Regions from separate parts of the Janthinobacterium sp. Mn2066 genome, predicted to be linked through region 2. Evidence: riboswitches for the same ligand, from Rfam matches in the RefSeq annotation. Region 2 holds a riboswitch; the other holds the start of a gene.

Region 1 (11,379 bases), on a different contig from region 2:
CGCGAAACCCCGCAATCGGTCAGCGTCATCACGCGCCAGCTGCTGGACGACCTGGGCGCCGTGCGCCTGGACCAGGCGCTGGCGCAAACGACAGGCATCCAGGTAGGCCAGAATGACACGGAACGCACGACATTTTACGCGCGCGGTTTCGGCATCAACAACCTCCAGGTCGATGGCATGCCACGCGGCGGCAATGCGCCGCTGCAAGACACTATCCTGTATGACCGCATCGAAGTGGTGCGCGGCGCCACCGGCCTGATGGGCGGCACGGGCGATCCGTCGGCCACCATCAACATGGTGCGCAAGCGCCCCACGAAAGCCTTCCAGGGCAGCGCCGGCCTGATCGCGGGCCGCTGGGACGACCAGCGCGTGGAAGCCGATATCTCCACGCCCCTGAACCAGGATGGCAGCGTGCGCGGCCGTGCCGCCCTGGCCAAACAGCGGCGCGATTCCTACCTGGACATGTACCATGAGCGCAAGACGGTGGGCATGGCCATCCTGGAGGCGGACTTGCGCCCTGGCACCCTGCTCACTTTTGGCGCTGATTTCCAGGACAACACGCCGACCGGCGCCACCTGGGGCGCCGTACCCTACTGGAATGCCGATGGCAGCCTGGCCCAGATGCCGCGCAACACCAGTTTCACGACGCCGTGGAGCACCTGGGCCAACAAGCAGCATACGATTTTCACCTCGGTCGACCAGCGCCTGCCCGGCAACTGGACCGTGCACCTCGGTTATGCCCACACGGAAAGCAGCAACCGCACTACCGTCGCCTATGCGGGGGCGGGCTACCCCAACCCGGCCACGGGAACAGGCATGCGCCTGTGGACAGGCGCCTGGGGCGAGGGCAAGACGGACAATGATAATGTCGATGTGTATGCCAGCGGGCCATTCACCTTGCTGGGACGCAAACACACGGCCATCATCGGCTGGAATGGCGGCAACCAGCGGGCGCGCTCGCTCGGCGGCGAAGCCGAAATCAATTACCCGGCGCAGATTCCCGATTACCGCAGCTGGACCGGCAATATTCCGCGCCCCATCTTCCACCCGGACGGTTCCCGCAGCGAAACGGTAACGCGCCTGGCGGGCGGCTATGTTGCCACCCGGCTGAGCCTGGCCGATCCCTTGCATGTGATCGTCGGCGCGCGCAACAGCACCTACCGCACGGACACGCGCAACTACGATACGCAAGGCAAATTCATCGACACCAGCGACTTTGCCGAAACGCGCAATGAAGTCACGCCCTATGTGGGCGCCGTATTCGACATCAACAAGCAATATTCGCTCTATGCCAGTTTCACGCAGCTGTTCAATCCGCAAACCAGCAAGGACCGCAACAACAAGTTTTTACCACCGGAAACGGGCGACAATGCCGAACTGGGTCTCAAGGGAGAATTTTATGACGGCAAGCTGAACGCCTCGGCCGCCCTGTTCCACACCAGGAAAAAGAACCTGGCTGAACTGGACCGCACGGTGCCGCCCGGCTTCCTCTTGCCCGATGGCGGCCAGGCCATGGTGGCCAATGGCGACGGCATCACGGCCAAGGGCGTTGAATTCGACCTGTCCGGCCAGCTCACGCCCGCCTGGGAAGCGAACGGCGGCTACACCTATCTGCATGCAGCCGAGGCCGATGGCCGGCGCGCCGCCACCAACCAGCCACGCCATCTGCTGCGCCTGGCCACCAGCTACCGTTTCGATGGCGCCTTGCACGGCTTGCGGGCGGGCGCCAGCATGACGGCGCAAAGCGCAACTTACAGCGAAGCCTGGTATGGCCGGCCGCCAACAGGGGCGACGACGAATATCCCGCAAGGCGCGTACGCGCTGTTCAACCTGATGGGCAGCTACGCTATCGGCAAGCATGCCAGCGTGCAGCTGAACGCCAACAACCTGCTGGACAAAAAGTACTACCGCAACGTGGGCTTCTTCGACGGCGTGTTCTGGGGCGAACCGCGCAATATCAGCCTGGCCGTGCGCAGCGCCTTTTAATCAGTCCAAATCACTGCGCCAGTGCGCAGGCGCCGGCAGGCTGTGTCCGTGAAGCAAGGGACCACCGACCGGCGACAGCACGGCAGCAATCAGCTGTGCATACGCCTGCTGGCCTGCTGCCAGGTCGCTGGCCAGCAGGCGCAGCGCAGCATCCAGCGCTTCGGCGATGACCGCATCAAACGCATGCAGCCGTCGATACAAATGCTTGCCGCCACCACTCCACTGCTGCGCCGCCCGCAAGCGCAGGTCGGCCAGCTTTTCGTACAAACGGCAAGCCACGGCCAGCGCCTCGCCCGCATGGCGGCTGTCGCCCAGGTCTTCCAGCAAGGTGGTGATTTCATAACGGCGCATTTGCAGCTGCACCGCCGTCAGGGCCGGTGGGCCCGCCGCATGGATGGACTGCGCCAGCGCCTGCAGCCTGGCGTAGTGCTCGCCCGAAGCGAGGATGTTTTCCCCCTCGACCACCATCGCCGCCAGCGGCACCGTGCCGCCAGGCGCATCGAGTTCACGGCAAAAATAGCTGTAGGTAGCAAGGTCGTGCGCAAACAGTTCCACCGTGCGTCCTTCGGCGACGATGGTGGAGCGCCAGGCGTGCTCGACGTAATCGAACAGCAGCAGCAAGTCGATATCGGAGCTGGCCGTCTGCCGGCCAGTGGCGAACGAGCCGCCGATAATGGCCGCCACGGCGCCCGGATAATGGTCGTGTACCAGCCGCTCGGCAATGCCGCGGATCTCGTCATAGCTAGCCAGTGTATTTGCCAGTGCTGTCATCGTCGCATCCGCCATGAGTAAGTTGCCAAAAAGAAAAACTTATGCCAATATCCGACCCCGGTCACCATTACGGATTATTCATGTATTACGTGGAATTAGCATTACTTGCGCTGGCAGCCGTCGTCATTATCCGGGGATATAAAAAGAATCACCGCAACACCATGCTCGGCGGCGTCTTCCTCTTGCTGATCTCTGGCTGGGGCATCCAGGCCGCCAGCGACTTTGCGCAAGGTTTTCAGGATGCTGAAAACAAATATATACAAGCTGCTGGCAAGTAACTTTCCAGCACCTGCCGCATCACGATATTTCCCAGCCTGATAAACTGCATGCCATTGCAGTCCAATCAATGGCAAAGTCCACGAGGTGCGACATGGAATATCGGTATATGGTGGTACCCTCGCCCGTCGGCGAACTGACCCTGGTCGCCCGCGTGGCGGCGCATCAAGCGGGCCTGGCCGCCATCCTGTGGCAAGACGACAAACCCAACCGCGTGCGCCTGGGTGAGATGCTGGAAGATAAAACGCATCCCTTGCTGCTGGAAACGGCACGCCAGTTAAGCGAGTATTTCGCCGGCACGCGCCAGCAATTCGACCTGGTGCTGGACTTTGCCGGCACCACCTTCCAGCAAGAAGTATGGCAGGCGCTGCTGACCATCCCGTTTGGCCAGACGCGCAGTTACGGCAAGATAGCGCGCCAGATCGGCCGCCCCGCTGCCGTGCGCGCCGTGGGCGCCGCGAATGGCAAGAATCCCATTTCCATCATCGCCCCCTGCCACCGCGTGATCGGCGCCACGGGCGAGTTGACAGGCTTTGCGGGCGGCTTGCATGCCAAGGAAACCTTGCTGACGCTGGAAGGCATTTCCCTGTCGAGCGACCGGGAAGCCCAAAAGACAGGCCACGCCCGGCGCCGCGCCGTGCAGATTGATACGGCGCAAGGCTCGCTGTTTTAGGCAGCCTGGAGCCAGACTCAAGGACACGCTATGATGCTGTCCGTCTCCATCCAACCCAAGCAAGCACCTCGAATACATCATGCCCTATCTGTCCATCCTGTTTTTTATCGTGCTGTATCTGGCCGCGACCTTCTTTTTCCATATCCCGCCCTTTGTCGCCCTGATTTATGGCGCCCTGAGCCTGGGCTGTTTCGTCGCTTACGCGCTCGACAAGCGCGCCGCCAAGGCAGGCAGCTGGCGCACCTCGGAACGCACCTTGCTGCTGCTGGGCTTGCTGTGCGGCTGGCCCGGCGCGGTACTGGCGCAACAATGGCTGCGCCACAAGTCCAGCAAGCGCTCGTTCCGCATCCTGTTCTGGATCACGGTGGCCATCAACGTCGCCGCCTTTGCCTATTTCTGCCTGCACTACTCGGCCCCCGATATCGGCACCGACGTCGCCCCCATCGAGATATAACATAAGCAACTTGCCAGAACAGCAGAAGCTCCCTATAATAGCGGCCTTTCCCTGATAGCTCAGTCGGTAGAGCGACGGACTGTTAATCCGCAGGTCCCTGGTTCGAGTCCAGGTCGGGGAGCCAGAATTCTCAAGCAAAAAGCCCAGCCTTACGGTTGGGCTTTTTGCGTTTCAGGGCGGCATGACTCACGATAGCGGCCGGACAGTCATGGACATTCACGACTGATGGCTTCAAGAATGTTTCTTAAAGAGGAATATAAAAAATCTCTCCACCCGACTGTAATGCTGACTTGTTGCAACCCATTAATTTCCTGAGAATGTATTTCTCGGAACCACGCTCTGCAAGAACAAATAAGGCAGACCAAGAGCACATTGCCGTACAGCACTTTCCTATGCTGCATCCCAAACAAGCATGTTATAGTCAGACCGCCGCGTCTCGCACCCTGTGCGACAACGCGGCACGTTCTCAGGGCGGGGTGCAATTCCCCACCGGCGGTAATGGCAGCCATGCCTAGCCCGCGAGCGCTTGTTGCTGATGTCGATGACATGGGGAGCAAGGTCAGCAGACCTGGTGAGATTCCGGGGCCGACGGTATAGTCCGGATAAAGAGAGAGCGGGATGGAATCGACGTTTGATGCATGTTTCATGCAGATGATGTCGTGCGCGTATCGACCGCGTCCTGGATCAGCCTATGCCAGGCCAGGATCGGTGTACCCGCGCCCTGTGGCTGGTCACGCCTGTCACCGGCAGATTGCATCCTTATCTATCCACGCCCTGTTTTTTGTTATTTCTGAAAACAGGAGTCATACCATGTCACAACAAGCTTTTATCACCACCACTTCCGATCAGGCAGGCGGACGCATCGCCTTTATTCAAGCCAGCTGGCACCGCGATATCGTCGAACAGTGCCGTCTGTCTTTTGTCGCCGAAATCCGTGAACTGGGCTATCTTGAGTCAGACATCGATTTCTTCGACGTCGCCGGCGCCTTTGAAATTCCACTGCAAGCACAGCGACTGGCCCAGACCGGCCAGTATGCGGCCGTGGTGGCAGCGGCGCTGGTGGTCGATGGCGGCATCTATCGCATGGAATTTGTTGCCGAAGCCGTCATTTCAGGCCTGATGCAGGTGCAGCTTGCTACGGGCGTGCCCGTGCTGTCGGCGGTGCTGACACCGCATCACTTCCACGCCGGGGAAGAGCACCAGCAATTCTTCTTCCAGCATTTCCAGGTCAAGGGAGCGGAAGTGGCGCGCGCGTGCGCGTCGACCATACGTGCATTACGCCTGATCCCGGCACTACCGGGCGTGGACCATGGTCAAGCAGTAGAAATGCTTACCGCCAGCTAAGCCTAGCCTGACCCAGTCTGGCAGCATCGGCAAGTTGCACGTACCATTGCAGCTTGCCGATATTTTCTACACACACTTTGAACGAGTACAGCATGCAAGATTCCCCCTCTTTCCAGTCCCGCGTACAGCCATGGATGATCGCCTGTTTTGGCGCAGAACTGGCCGCTGACCATGTGGAACGCAATCACCGCTTCCTGGAGGAATCGCTGGAACTGGCGCAGGCCTGTGGCGCCACCGCCGGGGAAGCCCATCAGCTGGTCGATTATGTGTTTGGCAGGCAAGCGGGTGACAAGAAGCAGGAAGTGGGCGGCGTGATGGTGACCCTGGCCGCCCTGTGCCTGGCGCACGAGCTGGACATGCATGGCGCCGGCGAGGAAGAGCTGGCCTTGATCTGGGCCAAGATCGATGCGATCCGCGCCAAGCGGGCGGCAAAGCCCAATTTCGGCAACAGCAAGTAAGACTATTCGCCCAGCAAGGCCAAGGACTCCAGCCAGTCCGCCTTCCAGTCGCGCAACAGCGGCTGGGTGGCGAAGGCTTTTTTCAGGTGCGCCATCGGCACGCGGTGCACATCGTGCAAACCGAAGGCCAAGGTCACGGGATGCCACAGATGGCTGTTCTTGCCGCCGCGCGAATTCTTGCGCACGCGGGCGCCGTCGTCGCCAAAGATGCCCACGCCGTTCGTCATGCCCTGGGCCAGGTCGACCTTGCCCACGCCGGCAAAGGCGGTCAATATCTGTTCGCGGCTCAAGCCTTTCAAGGCGCTGGGCAGGACCACGGGCGCTGGCACGGTTTCAGCCGGCGGCTGCTGCAGCTCTTTCAGCAGGCGCAGCAGGTCGCGTTCCTGGAAATGCAAGCCTTCTTTGGAGACGCGCAAACCCTCGCCCGGCAACTGGATCGGCAAATTGCCGGCATCGCGCGTCAAACGCAGGCGCACATCGGCGCCACCGCCAGCCAGATGCTGTTTGTCTTCGATAAACACGACGGGCGCCGCATAGCGCGTCACGCCGTCGGTGAACAGTTGCGCCCACTCTTGCGAATAATCAAGCCATACATACGCCAAGCCGCCCTGCTCCAGCAGCCGCGCCAGGGTCCAGGGTGTGCCTGTCTGCGCAGTCAGCCAGGCACAGGCTTCGTCGGCGGTGGCGCGATAGGGCAAGGAAATGGTGGTCATGGAGCGGTTCCGGTGGCAAGAATGGCGGCAGTGTAGCAGAGAGCCTTCGATGCGCTGTGGAGCGCGCCTTTTCCGTGGCATGTGCTAAGCTGAAATCGTCATCCGTGTGAACGAGAGGAGTGCCGGCAATGAACCCAGCCATGAATTCGGCCACCAATGCCGCCGCCACGCCATCGCCGCCACCGGAACGCGATTCCCCCACCCCGGTACGGGAAGGCCACGCGGAAGAAGCGCTCGACGAGGCGCTGAAGGAAAGCTTTCCTGCCAGCGACCCGATTGCCGTGTCCACACCGAAGCCACAGGGCAAGCCCCACGATTAACGCTGCGACTGGCAAAATCAGCCATCCCTGCGGTGTAATGCCGTTCAGTTAGCGTCATTTTTACCCCAAAAGCAAACCCTGGGGTCAGACCCGGCGGGTCTGACCCCGGCACTTTCGATGTTGGGGTAAGTAGTGTAGGACTGCTTAACTGAACAGCATTACACCCATGCGGTGGCTTTTTTGCGCTCGCTGAATCCGAACATATCCTGGCTGCGTACATGGCTGTAACGCCATGCATCACGCGGGCGGCCACCGGATAGAAAGGACAGTCATGCGCCATTACAGCAAACAAGCCGATCCCATCGATCAGCGCCTGTATCTTGCCCAACGGATCGACCTGGCCTGCGAACGTTTGCGCCAGCGCGACGACGCCCTGGCCCGCGAACGTTGCGCCTTGTGGGTGACGGCCTGGTCGGTAGCGGCCGGCGCCGACCGGCCGCGTGGCATGAAGTTGCGTATCCGAGGCGAATTCATCTTGCTCTGATAAAGAAAAAGCCTCGCCAAAGGCGGACGCAAACGCGTACGCCGGACGAGGCCAGAGAGCCATGCCGGGATCGGCATGGCGTGCAGCTTGTTACTATTCCTTGCGGTACTTTTCAGGCGTCGTGTCGCCATCGACCATTTCGTACCACATCGCATTGAGCACGGCGAAGGTCGCTGCCAGCGGCAAGCCCAGTATCCAGGCGAAATACCACATAAGTATTTCCTTTCTTTAATATTTATTTGAAAACAATTAGTAGGCGTGGCCCTTGCCCTCTTCGATCGCCTTGCCATCGACCTTGCCCCACAGCACTTTATACACCCAGCTCGTGTACGCCACGATCAGCGGGATAAAGATGGCCGTGACCACTACCATGATGAACAAGGTCATGTGGCTCGATGAGGAATCCCACACCGTCAGGCTGGCGCGCGGATCGATCGACGATGGCAAAATGAACGGGAACATGGCCGCACCCACGCTGAGGATGATGCCGGCGATGCTGGCCGCGCTGGCCAGCAGGGCTGGCACTTCACGGCGTGCACGCAAAAAGGCAAACGCCAGCAGCGGCGCCACCAGGCCCAGCGCAGGGGCGATCCAGGTCCACGGATGGGCCGCGAAGTTGACGAACCAGGCGCCGGCATGCAGCTCGGCCGTTTTCAGCATGGGGTTCGACGGACCATCGACCACCACCGTGCTGGTGAAACGGTAGCCATCGATCCACAGCCACAGGGCCACGCCAGCCAGCGCATACAGCACCACGGTGGCAAGCGCCGCCACGCTGCCGTAGCGGCGCGCACGCTCGGCCACCACGCCATCGGCCTTCAGTTGCAGCCAGGTGGCGCCATGCATCACCAGCATGGCCACCGAGACCAGGCCGCACAGCAGGGCAAACGGATTGAGCAGGGCAAAGAAGCTGCCGTCATAGAAGATGTGCATGTCGGGCGAGAAGCGGAACGGCACGCCTTGCAGCACATTGCCGATCGCCACGCCGCAAATCAGGCTGGGCACGAAGCCGCCGACGAACAGGGCCGCGTCCCAGCGGGCGCGCCAGCGTGGATCTTCGCGCTTGCTGCGAAATTTGAAGGCCACCGGACGCAGGATCAGCGCCACCAGGATCACGAACATGGCCAGGTAAAAGCCCGAGAACGAGACGGCGTACAGCTGCGGCCAGGCGGCGAAGATGGCGCCGCCACCGAGGATCAGCCAGACCTGGTTGCCTTCCCACACGGGGCCGATACTGTTGATGATGACGCGGCGTTCCAGGTCCGTCTTGCCGGCGAACGGCAGCAGGATGCCGGTGCCCAGGTCGAAGCCGTCCGTGACGGCGAATCCGACCAGCAGCACGCCGATCAGCAGCCACCAGATCAGGCGCAGGGTTTCGTAAGAAATTAATTCATGCAGGATCATGATGGTGCTCCTTTAAGCGAGTTGAGTGCGGGTGACGGAAGGCGCGACGGCAGGCGCCGTTTCGGCCGGCCCCTTGCGGATGGCCTTCAGCATCAGCTTCATCTCGATAATCAGCAGCACGGTATAGATCGCGGCAAAGCCGGCAATCGTGATCAGCAGGGTCGTGATGCCCAGGTTCGATACCGCCACGGCCGTCGGCAAGACGCCCTCGATCACCCACGGCTGGCGGCCCACTTCGGCCACGATCCAGCCCGCTTCGGCGGCGATCCACGGCAGCGGGATGGCGAACACGGCCACTTTCAGCAGCCAGCGGTGCGCGTCCAGGGTGCGGCGCACGGACAAAATAAAGAAGGTGGCGGTCAGTGCGATGAAGAACATGCCCAGGCCCACCATTACGCGGAAGGACCAGAACAGCGGCGCCACGGCGGGCACGGTGTCTTGCGCGGCCTTGCTGATCTGCTCGGGCGTGGCCAGGCGCGGATCGTCGACATAGCGCTTCAGCAACAGCGCATAACCGAGTGAATTGCCTTTCGATTCAAAGATATCCTTGGCTTCTTGCGGTATGGCGCCGCCCGGCGGCACGCTGCGGATGGTTTGCAGCGCATCGTAGGCTTTCACGCCATCCTTGATCAGATACTCGCCACGCTCGACCAGTTCATTGATGCCAGGAATCTCGGTCGACAGTGAACGCGTGCCGATCAGGCCCATCACCATCGGCACGTGGATCGCGTAATGCGTTTCGCGCGCTTTCTGGTCAGGGAAACCGAAGGCCGTGAAGGCGGCAGGCGCCGGCTCCGTGTGCCACATGGCTTCGATCGCGGCCAGCTTCATCTTTTGATGTTCCGACGACAGATAGCCGCTTTCGTCCCCCAGCACCACCACCGACAGCGAAGCGGCCAGGCCGAACGAGGCAGCCACCGTCATCGAGCGCTTGGCCAGCTGCACGTGGCGCCCCTTGAGCAGATACCAGGCCGAAACGCCCAGCACGAAGATGGCGGCCACCGTGTAGCCGGCCGACACCGTGTGCACGAACTTGGCCTGCGCTACCGGGTTGGTCAGCACGGCGCCGAAGTCGGTCACTTCCATGCGCATGGTTTGCGGATTGAAGGCGGCGCCGACGGGATTTTGCATCCAGCCATTGGCAATCAGGATCCACAGGGCCGAGAAGTTCGAACCGATGGCCACCAGCCAGGTCGTGGCCAGATGGCCGCGCGCCGACAATTTATCCCAGCCAAAGAAGAAGATGCCGACAAAGGTCGCTTCCAGGAAGAAGGCCATCAAGCCCTCGATCGCCAGCGGCGCGCCGAAAATATCGCCCACATAGTGGCTGTAATAACTCCAGTTCATGCCGAACTGGAATTCCATGACGATGCCGGTGGCAACGCCCATGGCAAAGTTAATCCCGAACAAGACGCCCCAGAACTTGGTCATGTCGCGCCAGATGGTGCGCCCCGTCATCACGTAGACCGTTTCCATGATGGCAAGCATCACGGACAGGCCGATGGTCAGCGGAACGAATATGAAGTGGTACAGGGCGGTCAGCCCAAATTGCAGTCTTGATAATGCAACAATATCGAGGTCCATTTGCTTTCCTTGGTGTTTCTATTTCTTAAGTGTAAACTTTTTATTAAGACAAGGCCGTACGTTTATTTCTTCAGTGCACCATCTTTATTGCACCATTTCACTCAGTCGGCCCGCAAAGTCTGCAAGGCCGCTTCAAACTCCACCGTACCGCGCCGCACATCGCCATTGACGCGGCCATGGCGGATGCTGATCAGGCGGTCCGCCAGCGCTGCTTCGCGCCGCAAGTGGGTTGCGATCAGCAAGGTACGCCCCTCGCAACGGCTGGCGAGCCGGGCCAGCACGTCATGCGCCGTAGCCGCATTGAGCGCCTCGGTGGCTTCATCCAGCAGCCACAGCGGCGACTCGTGCAGGAACAGCCGCGCCAGCGCCAGGCGGCGCGACTGCCCGCCCGACAAGCCCAGCCCACCCTCGCCCAGGCGCGTATCCAGGCCGCCCGTCATGGCCTGCACTTCCGCCTCCAGTCCCGCCGCCCGCAGCGCGTCCCACAGCCGGCCGTCGCCGGCCTGCGGGTCTGCCAGGCGCAGGTTGTCACGCACGCTGTCCTGGAACAGCTCGGTACGCTGCGTGAACAAACAGGCGCGCGGCCCGCTGTAGCTGCCGGACAGCACAGCGATTTCACGCGCCGCCACTGCCAGCAAGGTCGATTTGCCGGCGCCGCTGGGGCCGATCAAGGCCACCCGTTCACCGGCCGCCACCGTCAGCGATACGCCATGCACGATGGCAATATCACTGCCGGCGTGGGCGGCGCACACTTGCTCGAAACGCACATCGGACGCCACGCCAGCGCCAGCCGCATCCGGGCTAGCTGGCGCCACGCGCGGCCCCAACCTGCGGATCGCCAGCAACATGCGTCCCGCTTCCAGCGCGCCACGTCGCAAGCCGGCAAACGGCTCGACGGCAGTGAGCGCAATC
Region 2 (11,379 bases):
GGCCACCGGGCGCAGGCCCACGTCGCGGTAGGCGTGCGGCAGGTCCGCCACCGGCAAGGTGCCCAGGTAGCTGGCGATCAGCGGCTTGATCCTGTCGACGTCAAAGCTGCCCGTGAAGACAAAGGTCATGCCGCGCGCACTCGAAAAACGCTGCTGGAACACATCGAAGGCGCGGTCCAGGCTGACCTTGTCGAAGTCCGACGCGCGCGGCACGCCTTCCACGCGCGGGCCGTCGCCAAACGTGGCGTGCTGGATGGCATCGTAAAACACGGCTTCCGGCTGCAGCAGCACGTTTTTGGCCAGGTCTTGCTGCTTGCCGATAAACGACTGGTACAGGCCCGCATCCTTGCGCAGATGGGTAAAGTACAGATGCACCATTTGCAGCATCGATTCCACGTCGGCACTGCTCGACGAGCCGCCCAAGCCTTCGCTCAGCTCGCCCAGCGAGGCGCCCACATTGACCGTCTTGCCAGCCAGGACCTTTTGCAAGTCCAGCGGCGCCAGGTCTTTCAAGCCCATGCTGCCGATCACGGCGCTGGCATAGCGGGCATTGTAGATATCGGCGTCGCCAAACAACGACTGCCCGCCGAAACGCGTCGAACCCATCAGCACCTGGTCATTCTTGAAATCCGTGGGCTTGAGCAGCACGCGCACACCATTGCCCAATGTCAATTCCGTCACGCCAATCGCGCTGTTGAGCGTTTCGCTGGCGATGCTGCCGCCGGCCGGCGGAGCATCCATCAGCTTGCTTGCAAACGCTTTCTCCGTGCGCGGCTCGACCGTTTTCTGTTCCGCTTGCGCCACCGCGTCCAGCAATTGCTGCTGGGTCGGCACGCTCGCGGCCTTGTCGCCGGGCTTCGGCGTGGCACCCATGAAGACCACCAGTTTCTTTTGCTGGTCAGGGATCACCTTGGCAACCGTCTCATTGATTTCCTGCAAGGTTACTTGCGGCAACAGTTCCTGTGCATACATCAACTCGTTGGCGATGCCGGGGATGGCTTCCTGCTCCAGGAAGTTGCGCGAATACTCGGCCACGAAACCGGCCGAATCGGACTTGTCGCGCTCGCTGTATGCGCGCTCGTAATTGCGCAGCATGTTCTTGCGCGCACGGTCCAGCTCATCCTGCGTAAAACCGAAGCGGCGCGCCCGCTCGTCTTCTTGCACCAGCGCATCGATGGCCGGCTGCACGCCGCCCTTGCCCAGCAAGGCATAGGCGCTGAACGATTCATAGCCGCGCACCAGCTTGCCCATGCTGCTGCCACCCTGGATAAACGGCGGATTGGCTTGCTGCGTCAATTCCTGCATGCGCGCGCTGAGCATCTGGCCATACAGGTTTTCGATCATCTGGCGGCGGTAGTCGGCGATCGTCACCGCTTCGGGCGCGGGACGGATCGGGTAGCGGATGAAGACCGTGTCGTCCGGCGCTTCCTTGTCGGTAATGACCAGCGCTTCCGTCTGCGAGCGCTGCGGCACTTCCGCATACAGGCGCGGACGCGGCTTGGCCGGGTTCTTCAGCTTGCCGAAGTGCGCGCGTATCATCGCTTCAGCCTGTTTTGGATCGACATCGCCCACCACCATCACGGCCATCAGGTCCGGACGGTACCAGTCATTGTAGAAACGCTTGATGGTGGCCGGCTTGAAGGTCTTCAGGATGGATTCCTTGCCGATCGGCATACGCTCCGCATAACGCGACCCGTTCAGCAGTTTTGGGTACAGCAGCTTGTTCATGCGGTCGTTGGCGCCCTTGCCCAGGCGCGCCTCTTCCAGGATGATGCCGCGCTCGCTGTTGATGTCGGCCGGATTGAATTTCAAGCCATGCGCCCAGTCTTCCAGCACCAGGAAACCCTTTTCCAGGTTTTCCTTCTTCGTGGTGGGAATCGGCAACACGTAGACGGTTTCATCGAAACTCGTGTAGGCGTTCAGGTCGGCGCCGAACTTGACGCCGATCGATTGCAGATATGAAATGAGTTCATTGCGCTTGAAGTGCGTCGAACCATTGAAGGCCATGTGTTCGGTGAAATGGGCCAGGCCTTGCTGGTCTTCATCTTCCAGGATGGAGCCGGCCTTGACCACCAGCCGCAATTCCACTTTCTGCGCCGGCCGGTCATTTTTCTTGATGTAATACGTCAGGCCATTTGGCAGTTTTCCTACGGTAACTTCAGGCGCCAGCGGCAAGGGATCGCTCAGGCGGATTTCAGCTTGGGCCATGCAAGCGCAGGCCAACAGGACAGCGCCCGAGATCAGGCGTAATTTACTCAGCTTCATTTATTCTCATAGGTAAGATTCGGTAAGCGTACCTTACACCGAATTGCCCCACCCGCCATTAAAAACAGCTTAGAGAGTATTACCATTTAGAAATGATTTGAAAACAATTTGGAAACGGCGCCCTCGCCTGCCGGCTTTTTTCATCTGTGCTAAAGTATTGCCGTCGGTCATGTGGACCGGCATAACAATACGTCTTCGGGGCGGGGTGCGATTCCCCACCGGCGGTAGAGACCGGCAACGGCCAAGCCCGCGAGCGCTTGTCAGACTTCGTTTGGCAGGGTCAGCAGATCTGGTGTGACTCCAGAGCCGACGGTATAGTCCGGATGAAAGAAGATGTGCAGTAGTGTGATGTCCCATCGCCACGCCGATGCGGCCAGTTGCGTCTATTCGCTTGCCCTGTAGCGTTTTTCGCCCATGCGAGGAGCGTTTTACCATGTTAGTCAACAGCTACACCGTTGTTTCCGATGACCTTGAAGGTCGCATCCAGTCTGCCCTGGCCGCCATGCGCGCCGGCATCCCCGTCATCCTGCTCGACGATTTCGACCGTGAAAACGAAGCCGACCTGATTATTTCGGCCGAGAAATTGACGAATGAAACCATGGCCCTCCTGATCCGCGAATGCAGCGGCATCGTCTGCCTGTGCCTGCCCACCGAGACCGTCAGCGCGCTGGAATTGCCACCGATGTCGGCCGACAACGGCAGCCGCTACGGCACGCCGTTCACCGTATCGATCGAAGCGCGCGAGGGCGTCACCACGGGCGTATCGGCTGCCGACCGGGTCACCACCATCCGCGCCGCCATCGCCCAGGATGCCAAGCCGTCCGACCTGGTCCGTCCTGGCCACGTCTTCCCGCTGCGCGCCGCACCGGGCGGCGTACTCGAACGTCGTGGCCACACGGAAGGCTCGGTCGACCTGTCGCGTCTGGCAGGCCTGAGCCCGGCCGCCGTGCTGTGCGAACTGATGAATCCGGACGGCACCATGATGCGCGGCGACGATATCGAACGTTTCGCCGAACTGCACGGCATGCCCATCCTCACCATCGAAGAGATGGTGGCATGGCGCAAGAAACATAACGTTTAAACTATCTTCAGGCAGTGACCGCCTTGGGCAAATGCACATGGCGGTACACCAGGCTGGCCGCCAGCGCATAGCCGGCGGCCATGATGGCGTAGGCCAGCGGCAAGCGCAGCGACCAGTCCGGCAACATGTGCAGGATGGTGCCGATCAAGGCCACCCCCACCAGCGCGCCGATCTGGCGGTTGGCGTTCAAGGCGGCCGCCGCGCTATTCGCATATTGCTTGCCAGCCACGCGCATCACGGTGGCCGTCATGGCGGGAATCGCAATGCCGATCGCCACGTTCATCACGGCCGTGCCCAGCGCCAGCAAGACATACGGCGTATCGGGCTTCAAGCCCATCAGCACCAGCGCCATCACGGCCGCCACCAGCAAGCCATACAGCATGGGCGGACGCGTGCCATAGCGGGCCGAGATCGCGCCGGCCGAGAAATTGCCCACCGTATAGGCCGCCATCAACGGCAACAAGTGCAAGCCCGACTGCAAGGCATCGGCGCCGCGCACTTGCTGCAGATATAAACTGAGCAGGAACAACTGGCCAAACACGCTGAAATTGATCAGGAAGCCCACGCCGTTGGCGGCGCCAAAACTGCTGTTCTGGAACAAGGCACGCGGCAGCACCGGATGGCTGCCGCTGCGTTCACGCGCCAGCAGCGCGCCAGCAGCGACCACGGTCAGGGCCAGGGCCGTCAACACGGCCGGCGACAGCCAGCCCAGGGCCGGGCCTTCGATCAGCACGAAGCTCAGGCCTGCCAGCGCCAGCACGCCCAGCCCATGACTGAGCAGCGACAAATCGCGCGGCTGCCTTGCGGGCGCCGCCAGCAGTACTTGCGCCATCACGATGGCCAGCAGGCCGATCGGAATATTCACCCAGAACACGCTGCGCCAGCCAAACTGGTGCACCAGGATGCCGCCGATCAGCGGTCCCGAAGCGCCGGCCACGCCGACCAGCGCCGACCAGGCGCCCAGCATGCGCGTGCGCACTTTTTCATCCTCGAAACTGTGCGTCAGCAAGCTCAGGGAACTGGGCATGAACAGGGCCGCGCCGGCGCCTTGCAGCAGGCGCGCGGCCGTCAGGAAATGGCCATTGGGCGCAGCGCCGCACAGGATGGAACCCAGCAGGAAGATGCCCAGGCCCGTCTGGTAAATGGTTTTCGGGCCAAAACGGTCGGCCAGCGCGCCGCCGGCCAGCAGCAGCGCGGCAAACGTCAGGGTATAGCCATCGACCACCCACACCAGGCCGGTGAGCGGGATATGCAGGTCGCGCGAGATATCGGACAACGCCACATTGACGGCGGTGACATCGATCATGGCCATCACGAAGCCGAAGGCCAGGGTCGCCAGGACGAGGAAGTTACTGGAACGGGGTACAACAGAAGCAGCAGCAGACACGGTCTTTCCTTGAGAGCAGGCGGACCGGTCATTGTAGGAGTGTTGCGTGATGCAGTAAATACGCATAAACTCGGCACTCCGATGCAAAAATGCATCACTTGAAAAATTGCTATATGGATTGGGATAACGCCCGCATCTTTCTGGCCATCGGCCGCGCCGGCACCCTGCGCGGCGCGGCGGCCTTGCTGCACATCGACCAGGCCACCTGCGGACGCCGCCTGGCCGCGCTGGAAACGTCGCTGGGTGCGCGCTTGTTCCTGCGCACGCCGTCCGGCTACCTGCCCACGCCCGCTGGCGAACTGGCCCTGAAGGCGGCCGAAGCCATGGAAAAGGCGGCCGACAAGCTGCAGCGCGACATGCAGGGCGTCGACAACCGCCTGTCCGGCCTGGTGCGCCTGGCCACCACCGACACCATGGCGTGCCATTTCATCATCAGGGCCATCCAGAACCTGCACGCGATCCATCCCGATATCCGCGTGGTGCTCAACGTGGCGCCGCAGATGGCCAGCCTGACGCGGCGCGAAGCCGACCTGGCCGTGCGCGCCGCCCGCCCGCTGGACCCCGACCTGGTGTCGCGCCACCTGATCAAGCGCAGCCTGGGCCTGTATGCCGCCAAGAGTTACCTGGCCGTGCGTGGCGAACCCGTGCGCGGCACCGGCCTGGCCGGCCACGACATCGTGATTTACCACGAGTCGGTGACGCCGCGCCATGCGGAAAAAATCGCTGGCGAGCCGGTCACCAACGCCCGGGTGGCGATGGAAGTCAATACCGGCATGATGCTGCAGGAAGCCACGCGGGCTGGCCTGGGCGTGGCCGAACTGGCGACCCACCTGGGCGACGGCGACCCACTGTTGCAGCGCATCTGGCCCGAGGTGGCCGAACCGTACGACGTGTGGCTGGTGATGCACAACGACCTGTCGCGCTCGGCGCGGGTGCGGGCGGTGGCCGACGCGATTATCGACACCGTGCGCTGACGCCTGCCGCACCATACCGGCTGTATCGCGTGCCGTCCCCGTCTGATGCTAAGATGCCATGATGAGCCGCTCCGCCTCCATCATCATCAGCCTGCGCCGCCTGAACCGGACCACCATCGCGTGGCTGGCCAGCTGGTGGCGCCTGGCGCATTTCTCCATCCTGATCTTTTCGCTGGGCCTGTCGCCATCGAGCTATAACCGCAAGCACCGCCCCGTGCTGGCGTACCGGCTGGTCACCAATACGGCCCCCAACCTGGTCTGGTTCAGCGTCGCCTGCGCACTGGTCAGCCTGGTGCTGATACGCATCGTGGTGGTCAGCGCGCAAAGTTATGGCCTGTCGCGCTATGCGCTGGAAATGGTGGTGCGCGTGCTGGTGCTGGAATTGATCCCCCTGACAGCCGCCCTGTTCGTGGCCTTGCGCATCACCCTGCCCGACGGCATTGCGTTTGCGCAAATGCGCGCCTCCGGCGTGCTCGACACCATGCAGCGCCAGGGCAAGGATCTGCTGCGCGGCGAATATTTTCCGCGCGTGATGTCCGGCATCTTCGCCGTGTGGATGCTGGCCATCGTCAGCTGCGTCACTTCGCTGATCCTCGCCTATCTGACCATCTACGGCTTTACGCCATGGGCGCTGCAAGGCTACACGCGCGTGGTGGGCCAGATCTTCAACCCCGCCGTGGCCCTGATCCTGATGCTGAAAGTGATCTTCTTCAGCTTTGCCGTGGCGCTGATCCCGCTCGCCTCGTCGTACTACCAGGAAGACGCGCAAAGCCGCCGCAGCCGCCTGTGGGCCGCGCACGGCCTGTCGGAAATGCTGCGCCTGTTTACCGTCATCCTGCTGATCGAAGTCGCTTCGCTGATGGGAAACTACTATTAAATGACGAACGATGATGCCCGCCCACCGTCCAACACAGAGCCTGAAGCCATGAGCCAGACACCCATACCCGACCAGGCCGACATCACGGCGCCCGATTCCGCCCTGCCCGCGCCGCCGCCCGTGCGCCATGCCGAACTGAAGGCCGCCATTTTGCTCGTCTCGATGTTCGTGCTGATCGTCGGCTCCGTGCTGTACCTGATGTATGCGCGCGGCGCCTTCGAGGCGACCCAGGTGCTGGTGCTGACCACCGACGATTCCGACGGCGTGGTGGTAGGCGCCGACCTGACTTTTTCCGGCTTTCCCATCGGCCGCGTGCAGCGCATCGAGCTGTCGCCGGACGGCAAGGCGCGCGTCATCATCGACGTGCCCAAAACCGATGCGCACTGGCTGCGCACCAGCAGCATCTTTACCCTGGAACGCGGCATCGTGGGCGGCGCCAAGCTGCGCGCCTACAGCGGCATCCTGACCGACCCGCCGCTGCCCGACAACGCCACCCGCGATCTGCTGGTGGGCGACATGGCGGCGGAAATCCCGCGCCTGCTGGCTGCCGCCAAGGATTTGCTGAACAACCTGGGCACCCTGACGGGCGCCGATTCCCCGCTCGACTCCACCTTGCGCAACGTGCAGGCAGTGACGGGTAAGCTGAGCGGCCCGGCAGGCGCGATGGGCCTGATTACGGGCAACGACAAGCAGTCGCAATTGCTGATCGACCGCGCCAACGCGCTGCTGCTCACGGCCGACCAGCTGGCCCGCCGCACCGACGGCCTGGTCGCCAACGCCGACACGCGCGTGTTCGGCGACAAGGGCGTCATGACGGATGCACAGGCCACCATCGTGCAACTGAACGCGCTGCTGGCCGATACCCGCAACAGCCTGAAAAAAGTCGACGCCGTGCTGGTCGAGGCGCAAGCCGTGGGCGCCAACGCCAAGGCCGCCACGGCCGACCTGGGTCCGCTGCGCGCCGACGTGGAAAGCAATCTGCGCAAGGTCGAACAACTGGTCAATGAAATCAACCGCAAATGGCCGTTCAAGCGCAATCCGGAGATCACCCTGCCATGAGAATTGTCAACACCACCCTGTGCGCCCTGGCCGTGGCCGCCTCGGCAACACTGGCCGCCTGCTCCAGCGGCCCGCCCGTGCCCGACTGGAAAATGAATGCGCAAAGCTCGGTCGAGCGCTTCCAGGCAGCCTATCTGAATGGCAATGCGCTGATCGAACAGACGGAATTTGGCCGCGCCCGCGACCAGGTAGGATCAACCGGCAAGATCGATCTGATCGCCCGCATCGAACTGCTGCGCTGCGCCACGCGCGTGGCCAGCCTGGTCTTCGAAGAATGCACGGGATTCGAAGCGCTGCGCAATGACGCCTCGCCAGCCGACCGCGCCTACGCCGACTACCTTGCGGGCAAAGCCGGTATCGATCTCACGCTGCTGCCAGAAGCGCAGCGTGCCGCAGCCGGCGCCAGCAGCGACACGGCGGCGGCCAGTGCCGTGGCCGCGATCAAGGACCCGCTGTCGCAACTGGTGGCGGCCGGCGTGCTGCTGCGCTCCAAGCGCGCCACGCCCGCCTTGCTGGACACGGCCGTGGCCACGGCCTCCGACCAGGGCTGGCGCCGCCCGCTGCTGGCCTGGCTGGGCGTGCAGCGATTGCGCGCGGAACAGGCTGGCGATGCGCAGGAAGCCGAACGTATCCGCCGCCGCATGGATATCGTGGAAAAAAGCGGCAAGCCGCTAACTGGATGATTGACCGGCCGGGCAAGGCAAATCGCGATAAAAGATGAATCCACCGAGGCCGATGGACTTGGTGTCTGCCTTGACGCGGTACACCAGCATATTCCTGGCAGCGTCCAGGCGCAGCAGATTCTGGTGCAGCGACACATCGCCATGGCCTTGCGCCAGGATGGTGGTCGGGTGCAGGGTCAGACGCAATTCCGACGAAGCTGCATCGTAAGTCCAGCTGCCGGGATTAAAAAAGGTAAAGCCGCCATCGAAACGCAAACGGCCATCCTTGAACTGGGTGAGGCAGATGCCATCGAATTCGCCGGGCGGGTTATACCAGGTGGCGGCGACGTCGTTATTCAAGCCGGGCGGCGATGCGGACGCCGGGCCAGGCATGGCCGACACGGGTTTCGCCCCGCCCTGTATGCCGGCGCAGGCGACCAGCAAGGCCGCGCACGCAAGGAACCCCGCCAGCCTGATTGTTTTCATCTGCATGCCCGCTCCATTTAGTTGCTCTCAAGAACGGCCATCTTAAAACGGGAAAGCCAGCCGCTCAAGGGGCTGGCGCACATAAGCACCTTTATTTATGGCTATGTCACCGTCAGATATGGGAACTCTCCCAAGCTTGCCTTCAATAATGTTTCAGCAGACAGGATGCGCCTGGCATCGAGTATCCAGCGCCAGCCCAGGTAGTTGGCTAAATACCGTGTCGCCACGCCATGAAAAATGGACAACCATCCGCGCAAGCGACTGTGATACGCGTTCACGTTCTGCACGTGGACTGCGCCGCGCACGCGGATGCCGGCACGCAAGTTGACGGCTTGATGGCTGATGCCCGTTTCCCTGGCAAAGGCGGCATACGCCGCATGGCTATCCGTCACTAGCAGGATGTCGCGGTCGATCACGGGCGGCAAGCAAGTCAAAAGTTGCTTCTTCGTCAGTTGGCCCTTGCCGGTGACGAAATCGATGGTTTGCCCGGTGCGGTCGCGCGCCACCAGGATGCAAACATGTTCGCTGGAAATGCCGCGTTGGCGGGCGTGACCACCACGCCGGCGTGCAGGACGCTGCAAATGCCGCGCCCCTTTTTCTGATTCCAGCAGATACATTTCATCGGCCTCGGTGATGCCATGCAGGCAGCGCGGGCGGTCGGTTTTTGCCAGCGATAAAAAACGGTGGCGCCAGCGAAAGCTGGTATTGCGGTGGATGTCCAACTGCTGCGCCGCCTTGCGTACGGAATCCGAGTTCAACAGGCAATTCGCGTAGTCCAGCCACAAGGCTTTGTGACGCAGATGGGCCAAGGGCGTGCCCGTCAGCGCATTGAATGTTTTGCCGCAAGGCACGCAGCGATAACGCTGCAGATCGTTGGCGCGGCCATGCCGGTGCACATGCCGTGCGTGGCAAGCCGGGCAACATAGCCGCGCCTGAGCCGTGCGTTCGATCAGCGCGACAGCCGCTTGCTCGGGCGGCGTACCGCTCAACATTACTACGCTGTCGAGGCGTTGGCGCCGGGACAGCATGGCGAACTGCGCTATGAATGCCTGCCACTGTGTTTGCAGCATGATGGCCTCCCTGTTTAGCTGGTCTGATCAGTCAGACCTCAGCTTTGCAGGCAGGTTCCCCTATTTAACGAGGACAGAGCCTTATTTATTACCAACTTGCTCCAGCTTGGCCGCCGCTTCGCGCAATTTATCCTTTTTGCTCTTGCGGACGCCTTTCACACCGCCATTCACCGTATCGGTCACGGCGCTGACGGGCATAGGCAATTCCGTCGGCTCGAAGCCGGCCACCACTTCGCGCACGATGCGCAGGTCGTTGCGGTTTTCGATCAGGCGGAAATGCGCTTCCGTATCGGCCGTGATGAAACTGACGGCCGTGCCGCTCTCGCCTGCGCGGCCGGTGCGGCCGATGCGGTGCGTGTAGTCGACGGCCGAGCGGGGCAAGTCGTAGTTGACGACGGCCGGTAAACCAGCGATATCGATGCCGCGCGCCGCCACGTCGGTGGCGACCAGCACCTGCAAGCGGCCTGCCTTGAAGTCGGCCAGCAACTGGCTGCGCGTACCCTGGCTGAATTCGCCGTGGAAGGCGCCCACATGCAGGCCGGCGCGCTGCAGCTTGTTCGCCACGTGTTCGGCCGCGTACTTGGTGGCAACGAAGACCAGCACCCGCTCCCATTGCTGCTGCAGGATCAGGTAGCGCAGCAGCTGCGTGCGGCGCGGCAGGTCGACCGTGATGGCGCGCTGCACGATATCGGGCTTGTCCTGCGGCTCGGAGGCCACCTCGATGCGGGCCGGGTTGGCCAGCAAACTGTCGGCCAGCGCCTGCACGCTGTCGGGGAAAGTGGCCGAGAAAAACAGGTTTTGCCGTTTCGGCGGCAGCAGCGCCAGCACGGCATTGATTTCTTCCGTAAAGCCCATGTCGAGCAGGCGGTCCGCTTCATCGAGCGCGAACAGCGACACGCCGCCCAGTTTCACGGCATTATGCTTGACCAGGTCCAGCAGGCGGCCCGGCGTGGCGACCACGATATCGGCGCCGCCGCGCAAGTCCATCATTTGCGGATTGATCGAGACGCCGCCGAACAGCACGGAAATTTTCAGCTTGACGGGCAGCGGCTTGGCCAGCGCATGCACGGTCTGCCCCACCTGCGCCGCCAGTTCGCGGGTGGGCACCAGGATCAGCGCGCGCACCTGGCGCGGGCCGGCAGCGGGCGCCATCAGGGCTTGCAGCAGCGGCAACGCATAGGCGGCCGTCTTGCCGGAACCCGTCTGCGCGGCGCCCAGCACATCGCTGCCGCGCAGGATGGCGGGAATGGCGGCGGCCTGGATGGCCGTCGGCGCGGCATAGCCGGCTTTCTCGACAGCGCGGACCAGGGCGGGAATCAGACCCAGTGAGGAAAATGGCATAGCGGGCCTTCGTGTATTCTTGGAAAGGCGCCAGTATAAAGCAATGCCAGTCCAGGCCCAACCAGGCGCCCGCTCCAACACCGGCTATGGCCGTTTGCGTCCCTGCACCTGCTTGGGCATTTGCAGGCTCGGGTAACCATCTTCATCGTAGCCGGGCATGCCGCGCCGGATCGCATG

What was found. Region 2 has a riboswitch for FMN ahead of ribB (3,4-dihydroxy-2-butanone-4-phosphate synthase). Riboswitches for the same ligand answer to the same signal wherever they lie in the genome.
Region 1: it holds a riboswitch for FMN, as region 2 does, so the genes downstream of both, ACL9RI_RS24140 (6,7-dimethyl-8-ribityllumazine synthase) here and ribB (3,4-dihydroxy-2-butanone-4-phosphate synthase) in region 2, are expected to answer to the same signal.

Annotation. Positions count from the first base shown of each region.
Region 1 covers NZ_JBMOUF010000014.1:111,061-122,439, reverse strand. The annotation lists gene ACL9RI_RS24170 (TonB-dependent siderophore receptor) at 1-1,986, shown strand, start outside; gene ACL9RI_RS24165 (nucleotidyltransferase domain-containing protein) at 1,987-2,757, opposite strand; gene ACL9RI_RS24160 (hypothetical protein) at 2,799-3,035, shown strand; gene ACL9RI_RS24155 (methylated-DNA--[protein]-cysteine S-methyltransferase) at 3,128-3,706, shown strand; gene ACL9RI_RS24150 (DUF1294 domain-containing protein) at 3,786-4,160, shown strand; tRNA gene ACL9RI_RS24145 (tRNA-Asn) at 4,209-4,284, shown strand; FMN riboswitch at 4,619-4,779, shown strand; gene ACL9RI_RS24140 (6,7-dimethyl-8-ribityllumazine synthase) at 4,971-5,504, shown strand; gene ACL9RI_RS24135 (hypothetical protein) at 5,597-5,962, shown strand; gene ACL9RI_RS24130 (hypothetical protein) at 5,965-6,675, opposite strand; gene ACL9RI_RS24125 (hypothetical protein) at 6,804-6,995, shown strand; gene ACL9RI_RS24120 (hypothetical protein) at 7,267-7,479, shown strand; gene cydX (cytochrome bd-I oxidase subunit CydX) at 7,573-7,692, opposite strand; gene cydB (cytochrome d ubiquinol oxidase subunit II) at 7,729-8,883, opposite strand; gene ACL9RI_RS24105 (cytochrome ubiquinol oxidase subunit I) at 8,896-10,467, opposite strand; gene ACL9RI_RS24100 (amino acid ABC transporter ATP-binding/permease protein) at 10,569-11,379, opposite strand, start outside.
Region 2 covers NZ_JBMOUF010000004.1:45,503-56,881, forward strand. The annotation lists gene ACL9RI_RS08705 (M16 family metallopeptidase) at 1-2,265, opposite strand, end outside; FMN riboswitch at 2,453-2,604, shown strand; gene ribB (3,4-dihydroxy-2-butanone-4-phosphate synthase) at 2,699-3,346, shown strand; gene ACL9RI_RS08715 (MFS transporter) at 3,354-4,733, opposite strand; gene ACL9RI_RS08720 (LysR family transcriptional regulator) at 4,847-5,707, shown strand; gene ACL9RI_RS08725 (MlaE family ABC transporter permease) at 5,769-6,584, shown strand; gene ACL9RI_RS08730 (MlaD family protein) at 6,633-7,643, shown strand; gene ACL9RI_RS08735 (hypothetical protein) at 7,640-8,326, shown strand; gene ACL9RI_RS08740 (hypothetical protein) at 8,315-8,797, opposite strand; gene ACL9RI_RS08745 (IS1595 family transposase) at 8,893-9,861, opposite strand; gene ACL9RI_RS08750 (DEAD/DEAH box helicase) at 9,943-11,202, opposite strand; gene ACL9RI_RS08755 (DUF4105 domain-containing protein) at 11,287-11,379, opposite strand, start outside.